Regions from separate parts of the Paenibacillus sp. CB74 genome, predicted to be linked through region 2. Evidence: a T-box and tRNA genes for the amino acid it is inferred to sense, from the RefSeq annotation. Region 2 holds a T-box; the other holds one or more tRNA genes.

Region 1 (7,748 bases), 1.9 Mb from region 2:
CATGCTGAACAGCACTCAGGATACCTTCTATATCTCCGTATTCAGGCTACCTTTTACCCGAAATGAACCTGTAGAGAGAATGATGTCCATGTTTCTATTTACGTTCTCACTGCCATTTCGTTTCTTATGATTCCGTTTAGAAGAGTCGGACCAAGCCGTTCCTATAGTCTTTTCTGCAAGATTATCCACCAGAAATCCCTTAACACTGTTTCTATGCCCCTTTAAAAAAATTACTTTTTTATCCAAATAAACAAATTTTAGATTGTTCTATATGTAAGCGTTTACTAAAATAGAAAGTGTTACTATTACTTATGTCAGGAGTGGGACTGGAACTGTGCGACCAATCAGCTATCTCCACAAAATGATTATCTTCGGAATCCTGTTAAGCACCCTGCCCATTTTATTAACGGGAATTGCTGCATTTATCTATTCATCGAACCAATCTGAACTGCATCGTACGCAGGCCAACAGACAGTTGCTGGAACAAATGCAAGCCAACGTAGAGCACAAACTCGCTACAGTCAGTTATATGCTTGATCAGGCCGTCCGCTCTCCAGTAACTCTCAGGTCCCTGTCTACTTCTTCTTCACTACAAGGGGAAGGACCTTTACTTGCCGACAAGCTGCAGAGCGAGTTTCAACATATGAGGTCATGGGAACCTCTGCTGGATATTAGCCTGGTGAACCAATCTCAGAATTGGCTTATTGATCATGCGGGATTATATCGTAATACGGGTTTTCCACTGGCTCTTCCCATGAAGGAATTGATATCGGATACGCTAACCTCTGGGTGGCAGCTCTCCCCTTCATCGGTGTTCAGTAATGACGAGCGTTCACCCGGTACAGGCTGTATTTATCATATTGCCCTTGCGAGAACTATTCCGAATCTGAATACGTCTTCCGATGCTGCCCTCATTGCCGGAATTCCTGCATGCTCTTTGCAAAATACATTTGGAGAAGTCTCCTTAGGCAATACTGCCTCAGGACTGATCATTTTGAATCGGGAACATCGTATCTTGGTTCACCCCGATCCTGTATACATTGGACAACCGTTGTCAGCCATTGGATTACAGGATCGGGATACCGAAGCCAACATAACCAAACTATCACCCATTCCATTTTCAACAGGCTTTGAAAAACGAGAAGTTAAGATCGCGGGTACACCTTATTCCCTGACGTATAGCCCTACTACCTTAAAAGGATGGACTTATGTTCTAATCTCACCTACGAACGTGCTGACACAAGAATATATCGATATTGGATTACACACTTTGTATATCAGTGTCTTTCTGCTTTTACTTTCATTATTGCTTGCCTGGCTCGGTTCCAAACGAATGCTTGTCCCGATTCGGAAGCTCTTAACCCAACTTGGTGACAACAGGCTGTCCAAAGACGGAGGCACCTTCACTCAGCAACCAACTGAGCTGTCTGATGAGTTCGAACAGATTAGAGCAGGTGTGTCACAATTATCTGCATCTCGCTCCCAACTGGAGAACACACTCAATAAGCATCTTTTACAGATTCGCACTCATCTTATGATGAATCTGTTCCAGGGTAAAATCTCTGTTCATACTCTTCATGACACCCTGCATGAATATGGCTTCACGCGTCAGCTTCGGGAATGGCAACAAATTGCTGTTATCACACTACAGGCCGATCTCGTTAATCATACAAAATATAGTGCGAATGATCGTGACCTCCTGTTATTCGCTATTCAAAATATATTAGAGGAAACGGTGGTGCATGACCAACAATTGCTTCCCATTGTTATGGAACAAACGGTAGTCACGGTGATTGGCACCGTTGAAGAGGATCAGTTTGTTTTTTCACAGCAGCTATATGTATTAACAGACCAGTTACAACAACAAATTAACAAAATTCTAGCTCTCCAAGTTAGCATAGGCTTCAGCCAGCCGCATAACTCCTTATACCACATTCCTCAGGCTTATTTAGAGGCAATGGAGGCACTGAAGCATCGGATGAAGCTGGGCCCAGGTATTATCTTTCAGTATGAGAACATTGATCATTATGCTTCCACTTGGTCCATGACCTACCCAGAATCATTGGAATATTTGTTGATCCAAGCTATTCAAAGTGCGGATGAAGTCCAGGCACCTACTCTTCTGCAACAACTTCTTGAAGTGATCTTTGGTATGGAGTGTTCCCCAGAAGAATATCAGGTGGCTCTTACGAGGCTGCTCACGCATATTTTGCAGATGACTCAGGATTCCGGCATACGTCTCGGGCAGATCTCACAAGGCCGTGGATCGATGTTTCATGAGCTTCATCGTTTGCAGTACGCTGCTGAAGTTGAGGAATGGTTTAACCATCAAGTCATCTTGCCCGTCATTCAGGTTTTTAAAGCGAGACAGGTTGCCCAATATCAGCATATATCAGAGAAAATGATTGCCATGATTCATCAAGATTATGATAAGGATCTGACGCTTGAGCAGTGTGCCTTGAAGCTTCACTACAATGCCAACTACTTAAGTAGTGTTTTTCGTAAAGAGACAGGCTGTTCATTTAGTGAATATTTAACCAAGTACCGATTTAACATCGCTAAGAAATGGCTGGACGAAAGTGATCTAACCGTTAAAGATATCGCAGCGCGACTTAGGTACAACAATCCGCAAAATTTCATTCGGTCATTTCGTAAATATGAAGGAATTACCCCCGGTCAGTATCGTGAGCGTAAGCAGAATGCAGAACTATGCAGCAGGAAGTAAACTACGTGTTTCGTTTCGTGTCTCGTGTCGAGTTTCAGGCTTAGTTTTTACCGTGGTCTCGATATTGGATTTAAGTATTCCTTTAGCCCATATGTAGTTCATTGATTAAGCTTTATAGGCTCAAGTAATCGAGGACTTGGATCAATGCACTTTAAGTTTTAATGAAATTAAAAAAAAGAGGGAGCAACGATCCTGCTCTCTCTTGTAATAAATTACCTTCAAACTTCATCTGTTTCACATATACATCTTCTTGTGTGCCAGCGTGAGTCTTCCTAGCGTCATCTCAGACGTTAGACCACGTTGTTTCTCCCGATTGCTGATTCTCCTTGTACACATAACAAGCCTATACGATTTATCGCTTATCCTTAATATGAACTGTTTTCATGTTTGGCTGTTCAAGTTGGATCAGAATCTTCCCGAACCTTGCTCCACGTGAGAAGATCACCGTACGATCCTTGTATGTATCTTGGATGTATTTCTCAGCCAGACTAAGAGAATCTTCATCCGATGGTAACTCATACGTATTAAGCAATTCTGGCAGCTTGTCGATAATCTCTTCCACTGGTACTTCAAATGAGTTAACTTCTCTCGTAATGATCATAGTGTATGAATAACCTTTTAAATACAGTAACTGTTGAATATATCCCATATCACCAGCCTTGTATGTAGAAGTTACCCCCAGTACATCCTTAAGTTCATCTATTAATGTGTGTTCCTTCTGTCCAGCCATAGTGCTTATATACACATACTTCCGGGCACAGTTGATTGCCTGCTCGATCGTTTCCCAATCTGACATTGCCGGACACATGGATGCAAATGCAAAGTCATATTTCTTCTCCCAGCCTTTATCCTGAATGGAGATTTCCTCATACCGTTCTTTAACGATTTCGATATTAGATTCAAGAGCTGTAGGTATCGTCTCTTTCATCAGGGAGACAAGCAACTCAGATGGTTCAACTGCAGTCACAATTGCTCCCTTCTCTGCAAAAGGAATGGTGAATATGCCCGAAGCAGCTCCAATGTCCAAAATGGATAATCCCTCGAACTCCACACCTTGATTCTCAATCCAATTCATAATACGCTCAGAACGTTGCTTCCCTTCTTCAGAGTACGACTGTACATGATAATCCCTAGCCCATCGTTCAAATGCTTCTTCTGTATTAAATGGGGCGCTTTTCTTTTTATATTTTGGACTTCTCGGACGATTTTTCCATGCCTCTTCCCATACAGAAAGATTAAATAACAGATCGGTATCCGATACATTTTTTTCATTATTCACTTTGCTTCACTCCCTCTAAATTAAAGACTTTACTTATCTACAATATACTGAATATAATCATACGTCAATGTTTATTAAAGTCCAATATTCTTTACTGTACAAAAATCTGTATAAAACAAAATAGCCCTACACATTGCATAAGCAACATGTAGGGCTATTCAATATACCGGCGAGAGGACTCGAACCTCCACGGTTTCCCACTCGATTTTGAGTCGAGCGCGTCTGCCATTCCGCCACGCCGGCATATACTGGAGGCGCCACCCAGATTCGAACTGGGGATAAAGCTTTTGCAGAGCTGTGCCTTACCACTTGGCTATGGCGCCATATTTTGGAGCGGACGACGGGAATCGAACCCGCGACCCTCGCCTTGGCAAGGCGATGCTCTACCGCTGAGCCACGTCCGCATAATGGCTGGGGATATAGGATTTGAACCTATGCATGACGGAGTCAAAGTCCGTTGCCTTACCGCTTGGCTAATCCCCAATAAAAAATAAAAAAACAAAGGGGCGATCGAGGGGAATTGAACCCCCGAATGCCGGATCCACAAACCGGTGCGTTAACCACTTCGCCACGATCGCCACAAAAGGTTAAATTTCTTAAAAGTTAATTGGCAGGGGCAGCAGGAATTGAACCCACACCAACGGTTTTGGAGACCGTTGTTCTACCTTTAAACTATGCCCCTAAAAACTGGTGGAGGATGATGGATTCGAACCACCGAACCCGTACGGGAGCAGATTTACAGTCTGATGCGTTTGGCCACTTCGCTAATCCTCCAGGATTACATGGTGCCGGCGAGAGGACTTGAACCCCCAACCTACTGATTACAAGTCAGTTGCTCTACCAGTTGAGCTACACCGGCATATTAAATTGTTTTGAAAATGGTGGCTCGGGACGGAATCGAACCGCCGACACGAGGATTTTCAGTCCTCTGCTCTACCGACTGAGCTACCGAGCCATAATAAAGTCTAATCTTAATTCCTTACACTTTATATAGGGCATCAGTGCCATACAGCAGATGTAGTGAACAGTTTGCCTCATGTAAAGATTAAATGGCGGAACCGACGGGATTCGAACCCGCGATCTCCTGCGTGACAGGCAGGCATGTTAGGCCAACTACACCACGGTTCCATAGTACTTTCACAAGGAAAGTTAATTGCGGGGGCAGGATTTGAACCTGCGGCCTTCGGGTTATGAGCCCGACGAGCTACCGGGCTGCTCCACCCCGCGTCGTTATTAAAAATCTTATGGTGGAGGCTGAGGGGATCGAACCCCCGACCCTCTGCTTGTAAGGCAGATGCTCTCCCAGCTGAGCTAAGCCTCCGAACAACACATTTATGATCATATCATAATCTTGTTGTAAAAATCAACTTCTTTTTTTGAAGTTAATATGACCCGTAGGGGATTCGAACCCCTGTTACCTCCGTGAAAGGGAGGTGTCTTAACCCCTTGACCAACGGGCCTTGTTATTATGGCGGAGAGAGAGGGATTCGAACCCTCGAGACGCTTGTGACGCCTACACGATTTCCAATCGTGCTCCTTCGGCCAACTCGGACACCTCTCCATATGGCTCCCCGAACAGGGCTCGAACCTGTGACAACTCGATTAACAGTCGAGTGCTCTACCAACTGAGCTATCAGGGAATATGCTTCAGAGATCGTTCTCTGAAAACTAGATTCGAAACGAAACATGCGAACTACAACTTGCATATTTGGATAAGCCCTCGACCGATTAGTACTGGTCAGCTCCATGCATTGCTGCACTTCCACCCCCAGCCTATCTACCTCGTCGTCTTCAAGGGGTCTTACATACTGGGAAATCTCATCTTGAGGGGGGCTTCACGCTTAGATGCTTTCAGCGTTTATCCCGTCCGTACATAGCTACCCAGCGGTGCTCCTGGCGGAACAACTGGTACACCAGCGGTACGTCCATCCCGGTCCTCTCGTACTAAGGACAGCTCCTCTCAAATTTCCTACGCCCACGACAGATAGGGACCGAACTGTCTCACGACGTTCTGAACCCAGCTCGCGTACCGCTTTAATGGGCGAACAGCCCAACCCTTGGGACCTACTTCAGCCCCAGGATGCGATGAGCCGACATCGAGGTGCCAAACCTCCCCGTCGATGTGGACTCTTGGGGGAGATAAGCCTGTTATCCCCAGGGTAGCTTTTATCCGTTGAGCGATGGCCCTTCCATGCGGTACCACCGGATCACTAAGCCCGACTTTCGTCCCTGCTCGACTTGTAGGTCTCGCAGTCAAGCTCCCTTATGCCTTTGCACTCTTCGAATGATTTCCAACCATTCTGAGGGAACCTTTGGGCGCCTCCGTTACTCTTTAGGAGGCGACCGCCCCAGTCAAACTGCCCACCTGACACTGTCCCCGCACCGGATTACGGTACCAGGTTAGAACCTAGATACGATCAGGGTGGTATCCCAACGTTGCCTCCACGCAAGCTGGCGCTCACGCTTCAAAGGCTCCCACCTATCCTGTACAGATCGTACCCAAATTCAATATCAAGCTGCAGTAAAGCTCCATGGGGTCTTTCCGTCTTGTCGCGGGTAACCTGCATCTTCACAGGTATTAAAATTTCACCGGATCTCTCGTTGAGACAGCGCCCAAGTCGTTACGCCATTCGTGCGGGTCAGAATTTACCTGACAAGGAATTTCGCTACCTTAGGACCGTTATAGTTACGGCCGCCGTTTACTGGGGCTTCGGTTCACAGCTTCGGATTGCTCCTAACCACTCCCCTTAACCTTCCAGCACCGGGCAGGCGTCAGCCCGTATACTTCGCCTTACGGCTTCGCACAGACCTGTGTTTTTGCTAAACAGTCGCTTGGGCCTTTTCACTGCGGCCCCCTCGTGCTATTCACACTACCGGGGCACCCCTTCTCCCGAAGTTACGGGGTCATTTTGCCGAGTTCCTTAACGAGAGTTCTTCCGCGCGCCTTAGAATACTCTTCTCGCCTACCTGTGTCGGTTTGCGGTACGGGCACCTTCACCTGGCTAGAGGCTTTTCTTGGCAGTGTGAGATCATGACCTTCGCTACTACAATTTTCGCTCCCCATCACAGCTCAGCCTTAATGATGTGCGGATTTGCCTACACATCAGCCTTACTGCTTAGACGGACATCCATCAGTCCGCGTCACTACCCTACTGCGTCCCCCCATTGCTCATAACGGCTTACGGTGGTACAGGAATTTCGACCTGTTGTCCTTCGACTACGCCTTTCGGCCTCGCCTTAGGTCCCGACTTACCCTGAGCGGACGAGCCTTCCTCAGGAACCCTTAGGCTTTCGGCGGATCAGATTCTCACTGATCTTTTCGTTACTCATACCGGCATTCTCACTTGTATAATGTCCAGCGCTCCTTACGGTACACCTTCAACCCTTATACAACGCTCCCCTACCCCTGATGCAAAGCATCAAGCCATAGCTTCGGTGGTGTGTTTAGCCCCGTTACATTTTCGGCGCAGAGTCACTCGACCAGTGAGCTATTACGCACTCTTTCAATGGTGGCTGCTTCTAAGCCAACATCCTGGTTGTCTGTGCAACTCCACATCCTTTCCCACTTAACACACACTTGGGGACCTTAGCTGATGGTCTGGGCTGTTTCCCTTTTGACAATGGATCTTAGCACTCACTGTCTGACTCCCGGAAGTAAGTCTATGGCATTCGGAGTTTGACTGAGCTTGGTAACCCTTGCGGGCCCCGCACCCAATCAGTGCTCTACCTCCACGACTCTGTTTT
Region 2 (7,748 bases):
TAGACCATGCCATTAAGAATGGGATGCCATCCATGTTCAAGAACAGGCAACAGACGACTGTAGTCCTTGTATTGCGTATTTACGATAGCAACATAGAAACCTAACAAGACAACTAGTGGCAGGACTAAACCTGCGGTAAATGCCAGCGAGCGAATACCTTTATAAGCAGCGTAGGCACAGAGAGACATCAGGGCAATACTGGTTACCAATACGGGCGTTTCGGTCAGATAGTTCGTTTTAGCCCAAGCCGTGGTATCGTGCAGGGTGAAGTAGATGACGCTGAGAAAAAAGAGGCTGTTACCAACTCGAAATAACATGCCAAGGGGCTTTCCGAGACGGGAAGTTAACCAATCATGCAGCGTTTGATGCTGAAGGAAACGAGAGACATAAGCAAGCATTAGCGCGAATATCAGAAAGGGTCCGGCCGATAGCAGGACGGAAATCCAAGAATCCCTTTTGGCCGCAGCCAAAAGGGCAGGAATAATCAGAACATGGCTGATCAAGCCAACGGATAACATGATCAACATCATGGCTTGTAAAAAAGAAGGCTGTGTTCGTTTCATGCTGAAGAGTCCCCTTTTCCCATTAGACTGTCCTCAGCAGTGTTAACGTGTTTGAAGCCCTTCATACCGTCAGTCGAAATAACGAATGCCCATGGCATCTCTTACCTCTAACATCGTTTCCTGGGCCGCTTTTCTGGCCTCACGGGTACCCTCGATAAGAATCTCTTTCACTTGATCATCACGCTGTTCATAATAATTACGTCGTTCGCGAAAAGGAGCAAGCAGATCATTGATGGCTTCACCTGCGATCTGTTTACAATCCTTTGCATCCAATCCGGCCTTGACTACAACTGGCATGTATTTCGACTGCGTTCTCCTTGCGGAAAAGCTGATGATAGGCAAAAACAGGGCAGATATCCGGATGTCCCGGATCGGAACGATGGATGCGGGCAGGATCTGTCTTGGCCTTGATCAATTTAGCTTTTACATCCTCAGGACTTGCATTTAATGAGATCGCATTGCCCATGCTTTTGCTCATCTTACCAACGCCATCCAGCCCTCCAAGCCGCTCTCCGGTCAAAATGCGGGGTTCGGGGAGAATGGGAGCGTATAACTCGTTGAACCGGCGAACCAATTTTCGTGCTGTCTCAATGTGAGGAATCTGATCTTCCCCTGCTGGAACAAGGGTGGCTTTACAGAATGCAATATCAGCAGCCTGACTGACCGGATATCCGAGAAATCCGTAGTACAGGTCGGTATATCCGCGATCACGTGCTTCGCTCTTGATAGTCGGATTATGCCGGAGTGTATTGACGGTAACAAACATGGAGAAGATCACAGTCAATTCCGCAATTTCCGGAATCATGGATTGAATGAACAGGGTAGCTTTGTTCGGATCAATGCCTACGGCGAGGTAATCAAGCGTGACTTGATGAACACTATCTGCAATCAGGCCAGGTTGATCATAGTGGGTGGTGAGTGCCTGAACATCTGCCAGTAAAATATAGGTTTTGTACTCTTCCTGCAATTGTACCCGACTGCGCAGGCTGCCTACGTAATGGCCGAGATGAAGTTGTCCGGTAGTCCGATCTCCTGTCAAAATAATATCTTTGTTTTTGTTCATGGTTTATTCTCCTTTGGTTTTGTGATTCTTCAACATTGAGCTGTCGCCACCAGCCGTCTTCCACGACCATCACCTCCTTTCAGCCTGCAAAAAAATCAAAAAAGCTTCGTCTTTTATCTCATTCCCCGGTTGGGAACAGAATAAAGGACGAAGCTTGTGCCTCGCGGTGCCACCTTCATTGGCCGCTCTGTTGCGGCCCACTTGAGGGATACGGATGGTACCAGGAGCTCTTTTATGAGCTTCCATGCCTATCGATATCCTGTCCATGGATAACGGCTGGACATGCCGCCTCGCCTACTGAAAGTGTGTATTCCTAGGAAAGGATACAGACTTTGTTCAACTTGGAACTCCGAAGCCCATTTCCACATATCCGATGCACCGACTCCCACCAGCCGCCGGCTCTCTGTAGCATCCTGACATATGTACTTCTCTTCATCATCGCGGATAACAAATGTTTACAATTTCCAGAATTATATCACGCTTTGATTCCACTGACCAGCCTATGTTTGCGACCGCTCATATTGGTGCCAAGCACACCTGCGATAATCAACAATGCACCAATATAGTGATGACTACCAACAGGTTCGTGCAATATCCATGCACCTCCTACGATGGAGATGAGTGTGGACAGGTTGCTGAATACACTCATCTGGGACGCCTCCAGGTGCGTCAGGGCATAACTCGCAAGCAGGGTGGAGATCATGGTGGAAAGAATGGCCAGATAAGCAAGGGCACCCAGATAGGAGGCATCTCCCAGTGGTTTGATGTAGTCCATCATGGAACCGCTTGAAGCATGTCGGACCAGGGAGCCTGCGTTAAATACAACACAGCCAACCATCAGCGTGACCCATGTTAATTCCATGGGTTTGTACTTCTGGGTTAATGGTCTCGCAAGTACGCCATAACCTGCAAAACACACCGTGGATAACAGCAATAATGCAATGCCCTTCAGGTTACCCAAAGACATGCCATTACCTTGCATCATGAAAATAAAAACAACTCCAGCGACAGACAGCAGCAGGAATAGCTTCTGCAGGGTGGATGTTCGTTCTTTCAAGAAGACAGAAGCGAGAATGAGAGTGAAAACAGGGGCCATAGCCTGAATAATACCCGCTTCCGATGAGTTGGACGAGACGAGTCCAAAGGCTTGAAAGGCAAAAAATAGGACGGGAGATAACAGCCCCAGTGGAATAATTCGCCACAGATCACGAAGGCTCAGTCGGATTTGGATCCAACCCAAAACGACAGGAATGCTAACAACGATTAGCGACAGCGCAAATCGATGGGCAAGCACATCAATGGGATGTGCAACAGTGACCGTCATTTTAACAAATAGAAAAGATAGACCGATAATAGCCGCGTACAATACAGCTGCGATATATGCGTATCCCCGAGTATGTGCTGTGTTCATGAATGCTCCTCCAATACATTTGTCATAGCGTAGGATCTTTATCATCCTGAAATATGTCAGGTTCAAGGCACGTGCTTGCCTTATTCAATATACTGCCGGGTGCATCGTGCTACAATAGATAAAAGGTTAAACTGTATCGGTACAGTTATAGGAGAGGAGTGGATGAGGTGAGAAAATATGAAGTGATTGCCGAAGCTATAAAGCAATGGATTCAGGAACAGATGCAGCAGCAGGATCGTCGCCAGTGGGCAGATAAGGGCATCCGACTTCCAGCCGTGCGAGTTATAGCTGAACAGTATCAATGCAGTGTAAGCACAGCAATTCGTGCATATGAATGGTTGGAACAGCGGCATTTGGTGTACGCCATCCCTCAATCCGGCTATTATGCCGTACAGAACGGGACAGGTGCTCAGGACATGGACTGGCAGGGAGCGTTGGACTTCGCTTCGGCTGCTCCGGATCCGCGGGTGTTCCCTTATGCGGACTTTCGTCATTGCGTGGATCAGGCGATGGAGAAGAAACAGGCAGAGTTGTTTATGTATGGAACAGATCAGGGATTGCCTTCGCTAATTCTGCTGTTGCAGAAGCAGTTTGCGGATTATCAGGTTTTTGCAAGAACAGAGCAGTTCTTTATCACATCAGGTGTGCAACAGGCGCTGGCTGTACTTGCGTTAATGCCTTTTCCCAATGGAAAAAGAACAGTAATGCTTGAACTACCGACCTATCACAATATGCCTTCCCTATTGGGTGGATTAAATGTACCTATTGCTGGTGTGAGACGTACCCAAGATGGGCTGGACTGGGCATCGCTTGAACGTCAGTTCGCAGAGGAAGAGATCAAGTTTTTCTATGTCATGCCACGCTTTCACAATCCGATTGGTACATCGTTAACGATTGCGGAGAAGAAGAGACTGATCCGGCTTGCTCAGCGGTACGATGTGTATCTGGTGGAGGATGATTATCTGTCTGATCTGGATGACAATACGAAACAGGACCCGCTATGGTCCTATGATACGGAAGGCCGGGTCATCTATCTGAAGAGTTACTCCAAAATTCTGTTTCCAGGCTTGCGTATTGGTGTAGGCGTTCTGCCCTTACCACTCATTCAATCTTTTGGTGCTTACAAAAAAATGCTTGATATCGACACTTCAGTCCTGTCTCAAGCTGCTCTGGAGATCTATGTCCATAGCGGCATGTTTGCTCATCACAGGAAAGTGATTCGCAACCGCTATGCTGCTCGGATGCACACGGTGCAGGAGCAGCTGGACGCTTATCCAGACTTTGCTCCGTTTATGGACGCTCCTCGAACAGGAGGAGAGCATACGGTGTTACCTTTGGCGGGTGATATGCCGCTTCGTGTTCTGCTATCCCGGCTTCAAAAGCGCGGAGTCATCGTTGATACGACTGAAAGGTATTATCCAGAGGGAACCTATCAGGTACATCAGGATCAGATGTTGCGATTGAACATCTCCAATGTGCCGAAGCAGCGAATCGAGGAAGGGATGCAGGTGATCCGAGAGGAAATTTTGAAGCTGCAGATCAGTCAGAGATAAGTTAAGTAATGGCAGGATCATAACAGTGCACCCTATTAATAAGCTACGCTTGAAGATGTTGCATAACATCTCACCCTAACCCTGTCTAGACAATCACCCCTATTTGTAAACAAACAAAAGGCGTCCGCACAAGTTGAACACTTGTTGGACGCCCATTTTTCGTAGTTGCTGTCTCTCAACTATTTTGTATTACATCTGAAGAATTAATTGTTCGGATTATTCCTGAGCCATTGCCTTGAAGGAAGCTTCTGCGGCTTCCAATGTAGCCTGAACATCCTCGTCTGTATGAGCCGTAGTCAGGAACCAAGCTTCGTACTTGGACGGAGCGAGGTTAATGCCACGGTCCAGCATGTGGCGGAAGAAGGAAGCGAACCGTTCTCCGTCTGTGTCTTGAGCATGATCGTAGTTCGTCACCGGGTGATCACAGAAATGGGTGGAGAATGCACCGCGAATCCGGTTGATTGTCAGTGCAATCCCATGACGGTCAGCAGAAGCTTGCAGACCTGCTGTCAGGTCGATAGCAAGCCGTTCCATCTCCTCGTATACACCTGCGCCTTGCAGGACCTCCAGACATGCGATACCCGCCGAGATGGATGCAGGGTTACCAGCCATCGTTCCCGCTTGATAAGCCGGGCCGAGTGGAGCAACCTGCTCCATAACGTGTTTGCGTCCGCCGTAAGCACCGATGGGCAGGCCTCCACCAATAATTTTACCAAGAGCCGTCAGATCCGGTTCAATCTCCGCATGATTATCGAGCCCGGCATACGTCTGTGTGGAACCGTAATGGAAACGGAAAGCCGTAATCACCTCGTCATAGATAACCAGTGAGCCATTGGCGCGTGTCATGGCACAGAGACCTTCCAGGAAGCCGGGTTCCGGCATAACCATACCGAAGTTGCCAACGATCGGTTCAACCATGACTGCGGCAACATCGTCACCCCAGTGCTCCAGTGCAGCTTTGAGGCTATCCAGGTCATTGTAAGGCACGGTGATGACCTCTTGCGCAATACTGGTAGGAATGCCGGCACTATCCGGGATACCCAGCGTGGATGGGCCAGAACCGGCCGCCACAAGCACCAGATCCGAGTGACCATGGTAACATCCGGCGAATTTAACGATCTTGTTACGTTTGGTATAGGCACGAGCTACCCGAATCGTAGTCATGACCGCCTCTGTACCGGAGTTAACAAAGCGTACTTTATCCATAGAAGGAATGGCTTCCTTCAGCATTTTGGCAAGCTTGATCTCTAATTCAGTCGGGGTACCGTACAGTACTCCATTGGCTGCAGCTTCTGTAATTGCCTGCGTAATATGAGGGTGGGCATGTCCTGTAACAATCGGACCGTAAGCGGCCAGATAATCAATGTAACGGTTGTCATCAACATCCCAGAAGTGGGCGCCCTGGGCTTTTTTCATAAATACAGGTGCACCGCCGCCAACGGCTTTAAACGAGCGTGAAGGGCTGTTCACCCCTCCTACAATATGTTCAAGTGCTTCTGCGTATAGAAGCTCGGAACGGGAACGTGATGGTTTCATAAGATAACTTCCTTTCGTAATTCAAAATATAATAAAGGTACAAGCCACAGAAAGATATGATGATTTTCTCATAATAGTATAGCCGGGCACAACGAGAGGGCAGCGTAATGGCTGCCCTCTGCATGTTTAGATTACTGAGCCGGTTGTTCTGACTTCTGATCGTCACCACTGGCTGTTTTATCTTCGGTGCTGGTCGTACTATCATCTGTTGTAGCAGGCGGGTGAATAATATCCTGAATATGCTGCTTCAATTTTTCTTCATTTGTAACCGTTAATACTTGCGCACCACCTGCTGTACGTTCTTCTTTCAACAGGTTCATTGGTGGGATCTGCTCACTGCCGTTCATGCTGCTCTGGTATCCGAGTCCACCCAGCTTCCACATATCGGAGAGTGTCAGATTCGTATCTACGTAAGGATTAACCTGTTCCAGAATGGCAGGCAGTTTGGCTATGGTAGTGGTGGACTGCATTTTTGCCGTAACAGCTTTCAGCAATTCACGCTGACGCTCGGAACGAGCGAAATCCGACATCGCATCATGACGGAAACGAACGTACATGAGAGCTGTCTCGCCATCCAGATGCTGATACCCTTTTTTGAGATCAATATCGTATTCGTTATTGTCTGCTTTACTTGTATAGTGCATGTCTTTCTCCACATTAAAATCAACACCGCCAACGGCATCCACCAATTTGATGAATCCTTGGAAATCCGTATACACATAATACTGTACAGGAATGCCGAGCAGGTCGCCGGCAGCTTGCATCGCTGCATTCGGGCCATGGGTGATGGCAGTGTTGATCCGCTCTTTACCATACCCGTCAATATCGACGTATGTGTCGCGCAGAATGGAGAACAGATTGATTTTTTTGGTAAGTGGGTCGAGCGATACGACCATCATGCTGTCGGAGCGGGGAACTTCACCTTTTTTCAATCCGCGCGCATCGACACCCATAACGAGAATATTGACCGTCTCTGTGCCTTCCCATTTGGGTGGGTCAGGTGTATTTACTTTCTCCACATTTTCGATACCGGCGAATGGTGATTCGTCACCGTCTTTTGCCAAACCGTCCAACTGATTGAGAATAGAACCGAAGTAGTATGCCGCAGCTCCTCCGACAATTAACACGAAGGCGGCAAGAGAAATCCAGATGGTTCTCTTCGTCTTTCTGGTCATGCTAGCTCTCCTTTGTATTTGAGATGAAATAAAAAACGAGTTCAGGTATTGCTGAATTTTGACTGATACCATTATAATTTCTTTTTGGGCTACAAGCAATTTCAACAAAATCCAAGTGAGGTATAATCATGCTGGCGATTGATGTCAAAGATTTGCGCAAGTCGTTTAGCGTCCAGAAAAGCCGAGGTGGGCTGAAGGGCGCGTTCCAGGACCTGTTTGCACGTCAATACCAGGAGGTATTGGCTGTAAATGATATTTCATTTCAGATTCCGCAGGGCGAAATATGCGGATATATCGGGGAGAACGGTGCCGGTAAATCAACAACAATCAAGATGTTGACCGGCATTTTGGTGCCTACTTCAGGGCAAATATCGGTTGGTGGATATGTTCCGTATCAGGAACGGGAGAAGTTTGTACAGAATATTGGTGTTGTTTTTGGTCAGCGCA

The links. The T-box of region 2 lies ahead of trpS (tryptophan--tRNA ligase). A T-box ahead of a tRNA ligase gene usually reads a tRNA of that ligase, here a tRNA-Trp.
Region 1: it encodes a tRNA-Trp, which carries the amino acid that the T-box ahead of trpS (tryptophan--tRNA ligase) is inferred to sense. The anticodon was not compared.

Annotation. Positions count from the first base shown of each region.
Region 1 is NZ_CM146009.1:6,510,750-6,518,497, reverse strand. Features, by position in the region: gene ACX9NY_RS28725 (helix-turn-helix domain-containing protein) at 335-2,725, shown strand; gene ACX9NY_RS28720 (class I SAM-dependent methyltransferase) at 3,078-4,004, opposite strand; tRNA gene ACX9NY_RS28715 (tRNA-Leu) at 4,169-4,247, opposite strand; tRNA gene ACX9NY_RS28710 (tRNA-Cys) at 4,254-4,327, opposite strand; tRNA gene ACX9NY_RS28705 (tRNA-Gly) at 4,334-4,408, opposite strand; tRNA gene ACX9NY_RS28700 (tRNA-Gln) at 4,413-4,487, opposite strand; tRNA gene ACX9NY_RS28695 (tRNA-His) at 4,510-4,582, opposite strand; tRNA gene ACX9NY_RS28690 (tRNA-Trp) at 4,613-4,686, opposite strand; tRNA gene ACX9NY_RS28685 (tRNA-Tyr) at 4,693-4,778, opposite strand; tRNA gene ACX9NY_RS28680 (tRNA-Thr) at 4,788-4,863, opposite strand; tRNA gene ACX9NY_RS28675 (tRNA-Phe) at 4,884-4,959, opposite strand; tRNA gene ACX9NY_RS28670 (tRNA-Asp) at 5,055-5,132, opposite strand; tRNA gene ACX9NY_RS28665 (tRNA-Met) at 5,158-5,231, opposite strand; tRNA gene ACX9NY_RS28660 (tRNA-Val) at 5,250-5,325, opposite strand; tRNA gene ACX9NY_RS28655 (tRNA-Glu) at 5,393-5,464, opposite strand; tRNA gene ACX9NY_RS28650 (tRNA-Ser) at 5,474-5,565, opposite strand; tRNA gene ACX9NY_RS28645 (tRNA-Asn) at 5,569-5,644, opposite strand; rRNA gene ACX9NY_RS28640 (23S ribosomal RNA) at 5,713-7,748, opposite strand, start outside.
Region 2 is NZ_CM146009.1:4,584,744-4,592,491, reverse strand. Features, by position in the region: gene ACX9NY_RS20215 (GerAB/ArcD/ProY family transporter) at 1-563, opposite strand, end outside; gene ACX9NY_RS20210 (hypothetical protein) at 633-860, opposite strand; gene trpS (tryptophan--tRNA ligase) at 817-1,626, opposite strand; T-box leader at 1,767-2,074, opposite strand; gene ACX9NY_RS20200 (DMT family transporter) at 2,102-3,037, opposite strand; gene ACX9NY_RS20195 (aminotransferase-like domain-containing protein) at 3,205-4,590, shown strand; gene ACX9NY_RS20190 (glutamate-1-semialdehyde 2,1-aminomutase) at 4,807-6,126, opposite strand; gene ACX9NY_RS20185 (LCP family protein) at 6,258-7,301, opposite strand; gene ACX9NY_RS20180 (ABC transporter ATP-binding protein) at 7,430-7,748, shown strand, end outside.